3 regions of the Arthrobacter sp. Z1-9 genome follow, and region 2 is predicted to be linked to each of the others. Evidence: predicted binding sites of a transcription regulator. Region 2 holds the regulator's gene; each other region holds the start of a gene.
What was found. The regulator HrcA, encoded in region 2, represses chaperone genes, less so after heat shock. The targets are predictions, from matches to a motif close to TTNGCACTCGNNNNNNNCGAGTGCNAA.

Region 1: the regulator HrcA is predicted to act here: its motif matches at 1,906-1,932, upstream of groES (co-chaperone GroES).
Region 3: the regulator HrcA is predicted to act here: its motif matches at 1,389-1,415, upstream of groL (chaperonin GroEL).

What each region holds. Positions count from the first base shown of each region.
Region 1 covers NZ_CP096456.1:2,916,435-2,919,708, reverse strand. Annotated here, with positions in the region: gene M1D93_RS13485 (THUMP-like domain-containing protein) at 1-573, opposite strand, end outside; gene M1D93_RS13480 (hypothetical protein) at 627-1,004, shown strand; gene M1D93_RS13475 (DMT family transporter) at 929-1,864, opposite strand; gene groES (co-chaperone GroES) at 2,089-2,385, shown strand; gene groL (chaperonin GroEL) at 2,463-3,274, shown strand, end outside.
Region 2 covers NZ_CP096456.1:2,221,849-2,225,122, forward strand. Annotated here, with positions in the region: gene M1D93_RS10235 (16S rRNA (uracil(1498)-N(3))-methyltransferase) at 1-275, opposite strand, end outside; gene dnaJ (molecular chaperone DnaJ) at 278-1,405, opposite strand; gene hrcA (heat-inducible transcriptional repressor HrcA) at 1,485-2,498, opposite strand; gene M1D93_RS10250 (DUF3097 domain-containing protein) at 2,673-3,274, shown strand, end outside.
Region 3 covers NZ_CP096456.1:1,030,850-1,034,123, forward strand. Annotated here, with positions in the region: gene M1D93_RS04815 (cold-shock protein) at 1-43, shown strand, start outside; gene M1D93_RS04820 (ABC transporter substrate-binding protein) at 88-1,308, shown strand; gene groL (chaperonin GroEL) at 1,592-3,220, shown strand.

The DNA of each region.
Region 1 (3,274 bases), 690 kb from region 2:
CGGCGAAAAGGCTTCGGGGTCCCAGATGCGCTTGGTTCCGGAGGTGGAGGTGACCCGCCGCGCAGGATCCAGCCAGACGCCGTCGATCCCGTCCAGCGGAACGGCGGTGGCATCTGCATGGACCACGGTGGCGTTGGGGAAGGGGATGAGGTTCACCGTGGCGCAGGCGGCGGTGGTCTCGTCCATTTCCACCGCCGTCACGGTGATGTCCATCGACGCCAGCGCCAGTGAGTCCGCGGCCAGGCCGCAGCCCAGGTCCGCCACGTGCTTGATCCCGGCCTCGGCAAACCGCTGGGCGTGCCGGGCGGCCACGTTCAGCCTGGTTGCCTGCTCCAGGCCGGCCTGGGTGAACAGCATGCTCCGGGCGAATTCACCGAACTTGGCTTCGGCCCTGGTGCGGAGCCTGGACTGGGTCAGGACGGCCGAGACCATGGCGGGGGAGTGCCCGGCCTTGCGCAGGGCGGAGTTCAGTTCGAACGACGTGTCCTCCTGGTAGGGCCCCAAAGACGCCAAAAGGTCCCATCCCTCGGGGGTGAGCAGCGGCGCGATCTGGTCCTGGGGAGCGTGAGACATGCGTTCCAGCCTAGTGGAGGAGGGTCCGGCGGGATGCGGATAGTGTTGAAAGCATGGAAGAGAGCGCAGGTCCCGAGCAGTCCGGAGAACGAGCCAGGGACAGGGGCCCCGCCAGATTTGCCCGGCCGGCACTGATCGCCGGATCCCTGGTGGCGGTGGTGTGCATCGGGCTCCTGGTGGTGATCTTTTTCCTCGATACGTTCAACGCCACTGTCTACTCTGTGGGCGGTGACGACATCGCCGGTGACACCCAGGAAGCGCGGGACATCCGCGGGCTTTACGCCGGTGCCCGTGCCGGCAGCATCGCCGTTCTGGTTGCTTCCCTGCTGACGGCGGCAGGGGCGGCGGTGGTGCTTTACCGCGGGCGGGGTTCGGCCGCCGGCGAAGGTGAGGGCGGGGAGGACGTCGACTTCGATGACCTGGGACGCTGAGGCGCCTTTCCGCCGGCACTGGTGAGCAACACCCCGGAAATGACTAGGACGCCGCCGATCATCTGCGGCACAGTGACGGACTGACCCAGGGCCACGGTGATGATAGCGGTGAACACCGCGATGAGGTTCAGGTAGTTGCCGGCGTTGGCCGCGGTGGTCCGCTTCAGGGCAAGGTTCCAGAGCAGGTAGGAACCCAGTGAAGGAAACAGTGCGATGAACGCCAGGGACCAGCCCTCCGAAGGGGTCCCCGGCAGGCCGGCGCCCGTCACGAGGGCGAGCGGGGTCAGGACCACGGCCGCCATCGCCACCTGAACTGCCGTGGAGGTGATGGCGGGGATGCTCAGCCTGCGGGCGATGATCGTGTACAGCCCCCAGACGGTGATGGCCCCAAGGATCAGCAGCTCGCCCCTATTGATGGAAAACGTCAGCAGGCGCTGCAGCTCGCCGCCGGTGAGCACCAGCAGGACTCCGAGGAGGCCCAGGCCGATCCCCACCCAGCTCAGCGGGCGCGGCCTGTCCCGGAGGAGGACCACGGCCAGCACCATGATCAGCGCCGGGTTCGCGGCCGTCACCAGGGACGCGTTCAGGGCAGAGGTGTTCTGCAGGGCGCTGTAGAGCAACAGGGTGTAGCCGCTCATGCCCAGGGAACTCAGGAGCAGCAGGACCGGCCAGCGGCGCAGGACAGCCCGCCAGTCCGGCCGCTCCACCGCATGGGCCAGTACCAGCAACGGCACGGCGGCCAGCACCCACCGCCAGAACGTCAGCTGGAGCGGCTCCATGGTCTTCATGGCGGCCTGGCCGACCACAAAATTTCCGGCCCAGAAAAGGTTGGCAAGGATCAGGTAAACGGCAGCTCGCACCGCTCAAATGTACATGCGGGAAGTTCGCGAATGACGAAACGCTGGCACTCGCCTTGACCGAGTGCTAACCCTTACATAGAGTCTTCATTAGCACTCTCCCTAGGAGGGTGCTAACACATGAAGAGCTGCCAGCCAGGCTGCTGCCGGCACCGCGACGACGGTTTGCCAGCCACGGCGGAAAGCTTTCCAGTCCACGAATTTGCTGACGAAAAGGAGAGGTCCGAGTGTCGGTCTCTATTAAGCCTCTTGAGGATCGTATTGTTGTCCGCCCGCTCGAAGCCGAGCAGACCACGGCTTCCGGCCTGGTTATCCCGGACTCCGCGCAGGAGAAGCCCCAGGAAGGCGAAGTTGTTGCAGTAGGCCCCGGCCGCTTTGACGACAACGGCAACCGCGTCCCGCTCGACGTTGCTGAGGGCGACGTTGTTATCTACTCCAAGTACGGCGGAACCGAAGTCAAGCACAGCGGCACCGAGTACCTCGTACTGTCCGCCCGCGACGTCCTGGCGATCGTCGTAAAGTAACTCCCCGGATCCCCGTGCCGCTGGTCATGCGTTCTGCTGGTCAGCTGCGCGGGGTTCTGTCTTGAAAGGACAAAACCATGGCAAAGCAGCTTGCGTTTAACGACGCTGCCCGCCGGTCTCTTGAAGCCGGCATTGATAAGCTCGCCAACACCGTCAAGGTGACGCTCGGCCCGCGCGGCCGCAACGTCGTCCTGGACAAGAAGTGGGGCGCTCCCACCATCACGAACGACGGCGTCACCATCGCCCGCGAAGTTGAGCTGGACGACCCGTACGAGAACCTTGGCGCCCAGCTGGCCAAGGAAGTCGCCACCAAGACCAACGATGTTGCCGGCGACGGCACCACCACCGCAACGGTTCTGGCCCAGGCCCTGGTCAAGGAAGGCCTGCGCAACGTAGCGGCAGGTGCCGCTCCCGGCCAGATCAAGCGCGGCATCGAGGTTTCCGTCGAAGCCGTTGCTGCCCGCCTGCTGGAGAACGCCCGCCCCGTCGAAGGCACCCAGGTGGCCAGCGTTGCGGCAATCTCCGCCCAGAGCGAAGAAATCGGCGAGCTCCTCGCCGAGGCATTTGGCAAGGTTGGCAAGGATGGTGTGATCACCATCGAAGAGTCCTCCACGACGCAGACCGAACTGGTCCTCACCGAGGGCATGCAGTTCGACAAGGGCTACCTGTCCCCGTACTTCGTCACCGACGCAGAGCGCCAGGAAGCCGTCCTCGAGGACGCCCTTATCCTGATCAACCAGGGCAAGATCTCCTCAGTGCAGGAATTCCTGCCGCTGCTGGAAAAGGCGCTGCAGAGCTCCAAGCCGCTGTTCATCATCGCTGAGGACGTCGAGGGCGAGGCCCTGTCCACGCTGATCGTCAACCGCATCCGCGGCACCCTGAATGTTGT
Region 2 (3,274 bases):
CCCTTGGCCAGGGCCTGGACCAGCACCAGCCTGGTGCGCGGACGGTCCTCCACAACCACGGACGTGCATTCCACTTCAAGTCCCGAGGAGGAAGCGGCGGTGACCTTGCCGCTCATGCGCGTGCCTGCACCGTCAACGATGTCCACGGCTTCGCCCGAAGCGAGCCGCTTCACCGTGACCGCATGCCGCGCTTCGGGCCCCTCCAGGACGAAGATCCCTTGCGGCGCCATGCTTTCCAGGGACCCGGGCGCAGTGAAAAAGACGGGGTTGCTCACCGCTACAGGTTACCGAGCCGGTCCCGAAGCTTGGCGAACATGCCGCCGCTGGCAGCAAGCTTGCCGTCCGTGATCTGCTCGCCGCGAAGCTTGGCGAGCTGGCGCAGCAGGTCCTCCTGCGCCGCATCGAGCTTTGCGGGCGTCTCAACCTGGAGGTGAACCTTCAGGTCACCGCGGCCGTAGCCGCGCAGGTGCGTGACGCCCAGACCGCGCAGGGTGATGATCTCCCCGGACTGGGTGCCGGCCTTGACGTCGATGTCCTGGGGCCCGTCGAAGGTTTCGAGGGTCACATCGGTTCCCAGCGCAGCTGCAGTCATGGGAATGTTCAAGGTGGCGTGGAGATCGTCCCCTTCCCGGACGTAGGTGGCGTCGTTGTTGACGCGGATCTCCACGTAGAGGTCACCGGCGGGCCCGCCGGCGGGACCGGCCTCGCCCTGGCCGGACAGCTGGATGCGGGTGCCGGTGGCGACGCCGGCGGGAACCTTGATGGTCAGGGAACGGCGGCTGCGGATCCGGCCCTGCCCGCTGCATTCGTTGCAGGGGTCCTTGATGACGGTTCCGAAGCCTTCACAGGTGCCGCAGGGGGCGGCGGTCATGACCTGGCCGAGGATGGAACGCACTGCCCTCTGGACCTGGCCGCTGCCGCCGCAGATGTCGCAGGGCTCCGGATGGGTTCCGGGACGGCAGCACGAGCCGTCACAGGTGGGGCAGACCACTGCCGTGTCCACTTCGAGCTTCTTGTTGACCCCGAACACCGCATCGCGGAGTTCGATCCGGACGCTGATGAGCGCATCCTGCCCGCGCCTGACCCGTGAAGCGGGGCCGGTGGTGCCGCCGGCGCCGAAGAAGGTGTCGAAGATGTCCTGGAAAGCGAAGCCCTGGCCGGCGTACGCTCCCCCGCCGAACCCGTTGTCCGTGCCGTTCTCGTTGCCGGTGGTGTCATAGACCCGCCGCTTTTGGGGATCCGAGAGAACTTCGTAGGCGTGGGTCACTGCCTTGAAGCGGTCCGCAACGTCCTCACCGGGATTGACGTCCGGGTGAAGGGTCCGGGCCAGCTTGCGGTAGGCCTTCTTGATCTCTTCTCCGGTGGCATCCGGTGAGACTCCAAGGACTTCGTAGTGGCTGCTCAAAGTTCGTATCTCTTCCTTGTTGTTCTGCCTGCAGGCGTACTGCATAGACTGCTGTGCGCTTTTGCGCGCCGTACTGCGGTCAGGGCCCCAATATCCGTGACAAATAACGGGCCACAGCCCTGACGGCGGCCATGGTGGTGGGATAGTCCATTCTGGTGGGGCCCAGCACGCCAATTTTGGCGACACTGTCCGGGCCATAGCCGGTGGCCACGACGGATGCCTCCGCCAGGCCGTCGTAGGGGTTTTCGCGGCCGATGCTCACGGCCACTCCGCGGTGGTCCTGCGCCATCTCGCTCAGCAGGCGCAGCATCACCACCTGCTCCTCCAGTGCTTCCAGTACCGGACCGATGCTGAGCGGGAAGTCAACGTTGGAGCGGGCCAGGTTGGCCGTGCCGGCCATCACCATGCGGTCTTCGCGGCTGCTGTGGGCCAGGCCTTCCAGGCCGTGCGCCAGCGCCTGGGCTGCCTGCCGTTGTCCAGGAGCGACACCGGATACTACCGGGGGCAGGGACTGTCCCAGTTGGGCCAGCGGTGTACCGGTCAGTGACCCAAGGAACCGGGCGCGCAACGCAGCAAGGGCGTCATCCGCCAAATCCTGCCCGACGTCGATAACCCGTTGTTCCACCTTGCCGCTGTTGGCGATCAGCACCACCAACACCTTCCGCGGCGCCAGGAGAACGAACTCGATGTGGCGGACCAGTGCGCGGTTGAGGTGCGGATACTGGACAACCGCCACCTGGTTTGTCAGCTGGGACAGCAGCCGGACGGTACGTTCCAGGACGTCGTCGAGGTCATCCGAGCCCTCAAGCAGGGACTGGATGGCCCGCCGCTCCGCCTGGGACAAGGGCTTCACCGCCGAAATTTGGTCCACGAAGAGCCGGTAGCCCTTGTCCGTGGGGATTCTGCCTGCGCTGGTGTGGGGCGCCGTAATCAGCCCTTCGTCCTCCAGCGCGGCCATGTCATTGCGAATGGTGGCGCTGGAGACACCGAGATGGTGCCGCTCCACCAGTGCCTTGGACCCGACGGGCTCGCGGGAGTGGACGTAGTCCTCCACGATGGCCCGCAGTACTTCCAGTTTGCGTGGCTCGCTCACTCTCCACCTCCATCCAGGGTTCAGGGCAGCCGTTCCGCCCGCACGTGACGCTACAGGGGTTAGCACTCGACATGCCCAAGTGCTAACAGTCTATTATGACTCGCCCCGTTGTTAGCATTGGAACCGCTCCGGGCGAAATTCCCGGCCGTGATCTAGCGCTAGGCGGAGTGATTCATGCATTACCAGAACTGGGGAGCCCAGGACCTGTCCGCGCCTGCCCGGACGCAATTGCCCGAAGTACCCGTGGAGCGCGGCATGGTGCTGGAGGATGTGCAGTCCGGCTGGGTTGGCGCGGTGACCCGGGTGGAGAAATCGGGAGGAATGCATGTGGTGGCACTGGAGGACCGCCGCGGCAAGTCGCGCTCGTTCCGGCTGGGCTTCGGATTCCTCCTGGAAGGCCAGGCGATCCGCCTGATGCCGCCGGCTCCCCGGCCGGCCGCAGGTCCTGGTACAGCCGCCGGCCGGACCGCGTCGGGTTCGGTCCGCGTTGCCGGCCAGAGGGCCCAGGTTGCCAAGGCAAGCCGCATCTGGGTGGAAGGAAAGCACGACGCCGAACTTGTGGAGAAGGTGTGGGGAGATGACCTCCGGGTGGAAGGCATCGTCGTCGAACCCCTGCACGGCATTGATGACCTCTCGGCGGCTGTAGCCGATTTCAAGCCGGGGCCGGGCAGGCGGCTGGGTGTGCTCGTGGACCACCTGGTGCCTGATTCGAAAGAATCGCGCATAGCGGACGCCGTTATGGCCTCTCCCGGCGCCAAGGGAAACGTGCTGATCGT
Region 3 (3,274 bases), 1.2 Mb from region 2:
CGAGAAGGGCCCGCAGGCAGAGAGCGTCCGGCCGGCCGAGTGAACCATCCGATCCTCCGTCCCGGACTCATCCGCCGGGCGCTCACCATGGCTGCCGCCTGCTCCACCCTGGCTCTGACTGCCTGTTCCGGCGTCACCGGTAATGCGCGGGTGGAAGCCGCAGAGGCTTCCGGCGACGGTACCCTGCGCGTAGGCCTGATTCTGGACAACACAGGCCAAAACGGCTTCCTCAACGCCCCGCAACTGGCCGCGGCCAAGCTCGCCGTGCAGGAGATCAATGCCGCCGGCGGGCACAAAGGCAGGCCTGTGGAGCTTCTTCCCGGCGACACAGGGCAGGACACGGCATTGCAGGCCCAGGCGCTGGTTGCCGCAAAGGCGGACGCCGTCATAGGTCCCACGGATTCGAGCCATGCCGCAGCGGCCATCGACATCCTTTCCCGCGCGCGGACTCCGCTCATCTCACCCGCCAACACCGCCGCAGGGCTGAGCAGTATCAGCAGCGGCGGCTATTACTTTCGAACCGCACCGGCCGACGTCGCGCAGGGTCCCGTCCTGGCAAAACTGGCCAAGGACGCCGGAGCCACGTCAGTTACGGTGATGTACCAGGAGGGCTCCTACGGCAGGGACCTTTCGGCTGCCGTCGCCGCTTCCGCCGAACAGGCGGGTATGGAAGTGCTGGCCAACACCGAATTCAAGGCGGGCGGTGCCGGCAGTGCGGCCAATGCTGCCGCAAACGCTGACCCGGGTGCCGTCATCGTCATAGCCCGTGATGGTGCGCAGGGCGCCCTGGCGGAACTGGCAAATTCGGGTGTTGACGGAAAGCGCATCATCCTCAGCGACGGCGCCTTCGGCCGTTACGGTCCAGGGCTGGCCGCCGGATACCTGGAGGGCGCCCGCGCGGTGGTTCCCGGACAACTTCCTGATGCCGATTTCCAGGCCAGGCTCCTGACGGTGGACCCGGGACTGAAGGACCTGTCTTTTACCGCCGAAGCCTATGACGCCGTCACCGTTGCGGCTTTGGCTGCTGCAAGGGCGCAGGACGACGGCGGCCGGTCGATTGCCGCCAACCTGATCGCTGTTTCGGGAGGATCAGCGGATAGACCAGCAGCGGACGCGTGCTTGTCCTACAAGGACTGCCTGGCACGGTTGAAAGCCGGGCCGGATGCCAATTACGACGGCGAATCCGGGGCGGTTGCCTTCGACGCCAACGGCGACATCACCACGGCCACCTTCACCGTCTACACCTACGGAGCCGACAACAACCCGGCAGCAAGCGGTCGCGAGACGGCGGGACGGGCTTCGCACTGAACCTCGCCGCCGCCGGCCGGCGGCACTGTTTTCCGCGCCCTTTCGCTTGCACTCTCACGTGGGGAGTGCTAATTATTGAGTTAGCACTCTGACGCACCGACTGCTAAAGCAAAGCTGGTTCCGGCCTGCGGCGCGCGGCACCGGGCGAGGAGCGAAGAAACACCTAACTGGAGTGAGATCCGCACCCGGAGGCATACAGAGGCCAACGGCAAAGGATCGTCCGTCGCGGGCACTGCAGCGAAGGTTCATTCTTAACGACTGTCCCGAAAGGACTATTGCCGTTATGGCCAAGATCATTGCATTTGATGAAGAGGCACGCCGCGGCCTTGAGCGGGGTCTGAACATCCTCGCCGACGCCGTTAAGGTCACCCTCGGCCCGCGTGGACGCAACGTCGTCCTCGAAAAGAAGTGGGGCGCCCCCACGATCACCAACGATGGTGTTTCCATCGCCAAGGAGATCGAGCTGGACGATCCTTACGAAAAGATCGGCGCCGAGCTGGTCAAGGAAGTTGCCAAGAAGACGGATGACGTCGCCGGCGACGGTACCACCACGGCTACCGTGCTGGCACAGGCGCTGGTGAAGGAAGGCCTGCGCAACGTTGCAGCCGGCGCCGACCCGCTGTCCCTCAAGCGCGGCATCGAGAAGGCAGTTGAGGCCGTCACGGCCGAGCTGCTGAACTCCGCCAAGGAAATCGAAACCAAGGAAGAGATTGCCGCCACGGCTTCCATCTCCGCAGGCGACGAGGAAATTGGTGCACTTATTGCCGAAGCCCTGGACAAGGTTGGCAAGGAAGGCGTCATCACGGTCGAGGAGTCCAACACCTTCGGCCTGGAGCTTGAGCTCACCGAAGGCATGCGCTTCGACAAGGGCTACATCTCCGCCTACTTCGTCACGGACACCGAGCGCCAGGAAACGGTCCTTGAGGATCCGTACATCCTGATCGTCAACTCCAAGATCTCCAACGTCAAGGAACTGGTTGCTGTCCTCGAAAAGGTCATGCAGTCCAACAAGCCGCTGCTGATCATCGCCGAGGACATCGAGGGTGAGGCACTTGCCACCCTGATCGTCAACAAGATCCGTGGCACCTTCAAGTCCGTCGCCGTCAAGGCTCCGGGCTTCGGTGACCGCCGCAAGGCCCAGCTTGCCGACATCGCTGTCCTTACCGGCGGCCAGGTTATCGCCGAGGAAGTTGGCCTCAAGCTGGAAACCGCCGGCCTGGAACTCCTGGGCAAGGCACGCAAGGTTGTTGTCACCAAGGACGAAACCACCATCGTCGAGGGTGCTGGCGACGCCGACCAGATCGCCGGCCGCGTATCCCAGATCCGCGCCGAGATCGAGAACTCCGATTCGGACTACGACCGCGAGAAGCTGCAGGAGCGCCTGGCCAAGCTGGCCGGCGGCGTGGCAGTCATCAAGGCCGGTGCCGCAACCGAGGTTGAGCTCAAGGAGCGCAAGCACCGCATCGAAGATGCAGTGCGCAACGCCAAGGCTGCTGTTGAAGAAGGCATCGTCGCCGGTGGCGGCGTGGCCCTCATCCAGGCCGGTGCCAAGGCATTCGCCAACCTGCAGCTCTCCGGCGACGAAGCAACCGGTGCGAACATCGTCCGCGTTGCCATCGATGCTCCGCTGAAGCAGATCGCCTTCAACGCCGGCCTGGAGCCGGGCGTTGTGGTGGACAAAGTCCGCGGCCTGCCCGCCGGCCACGGCCTGAACGCTGCAACTGGCGAATACGTCGACCTGCTGGCCGCCGGCGTCAACGACCCCGTCAAGGTAACCCGCTCTGCCCTGCAGAACGCGGCTTCCATTGCCGGCCTCTTCCTCACCACCGAGGCAGTTGTAGCCGACAAGCCGGAGAAGAACGCCGCTCCGGTTGGCGGCGGCGACGACATGGGCGGCATGGGCGGCTTCTAGCCTTCCTGCCGGGCCTGTCCCGCACGTACACACGCCAAAGCGGCCCCCTCGTAT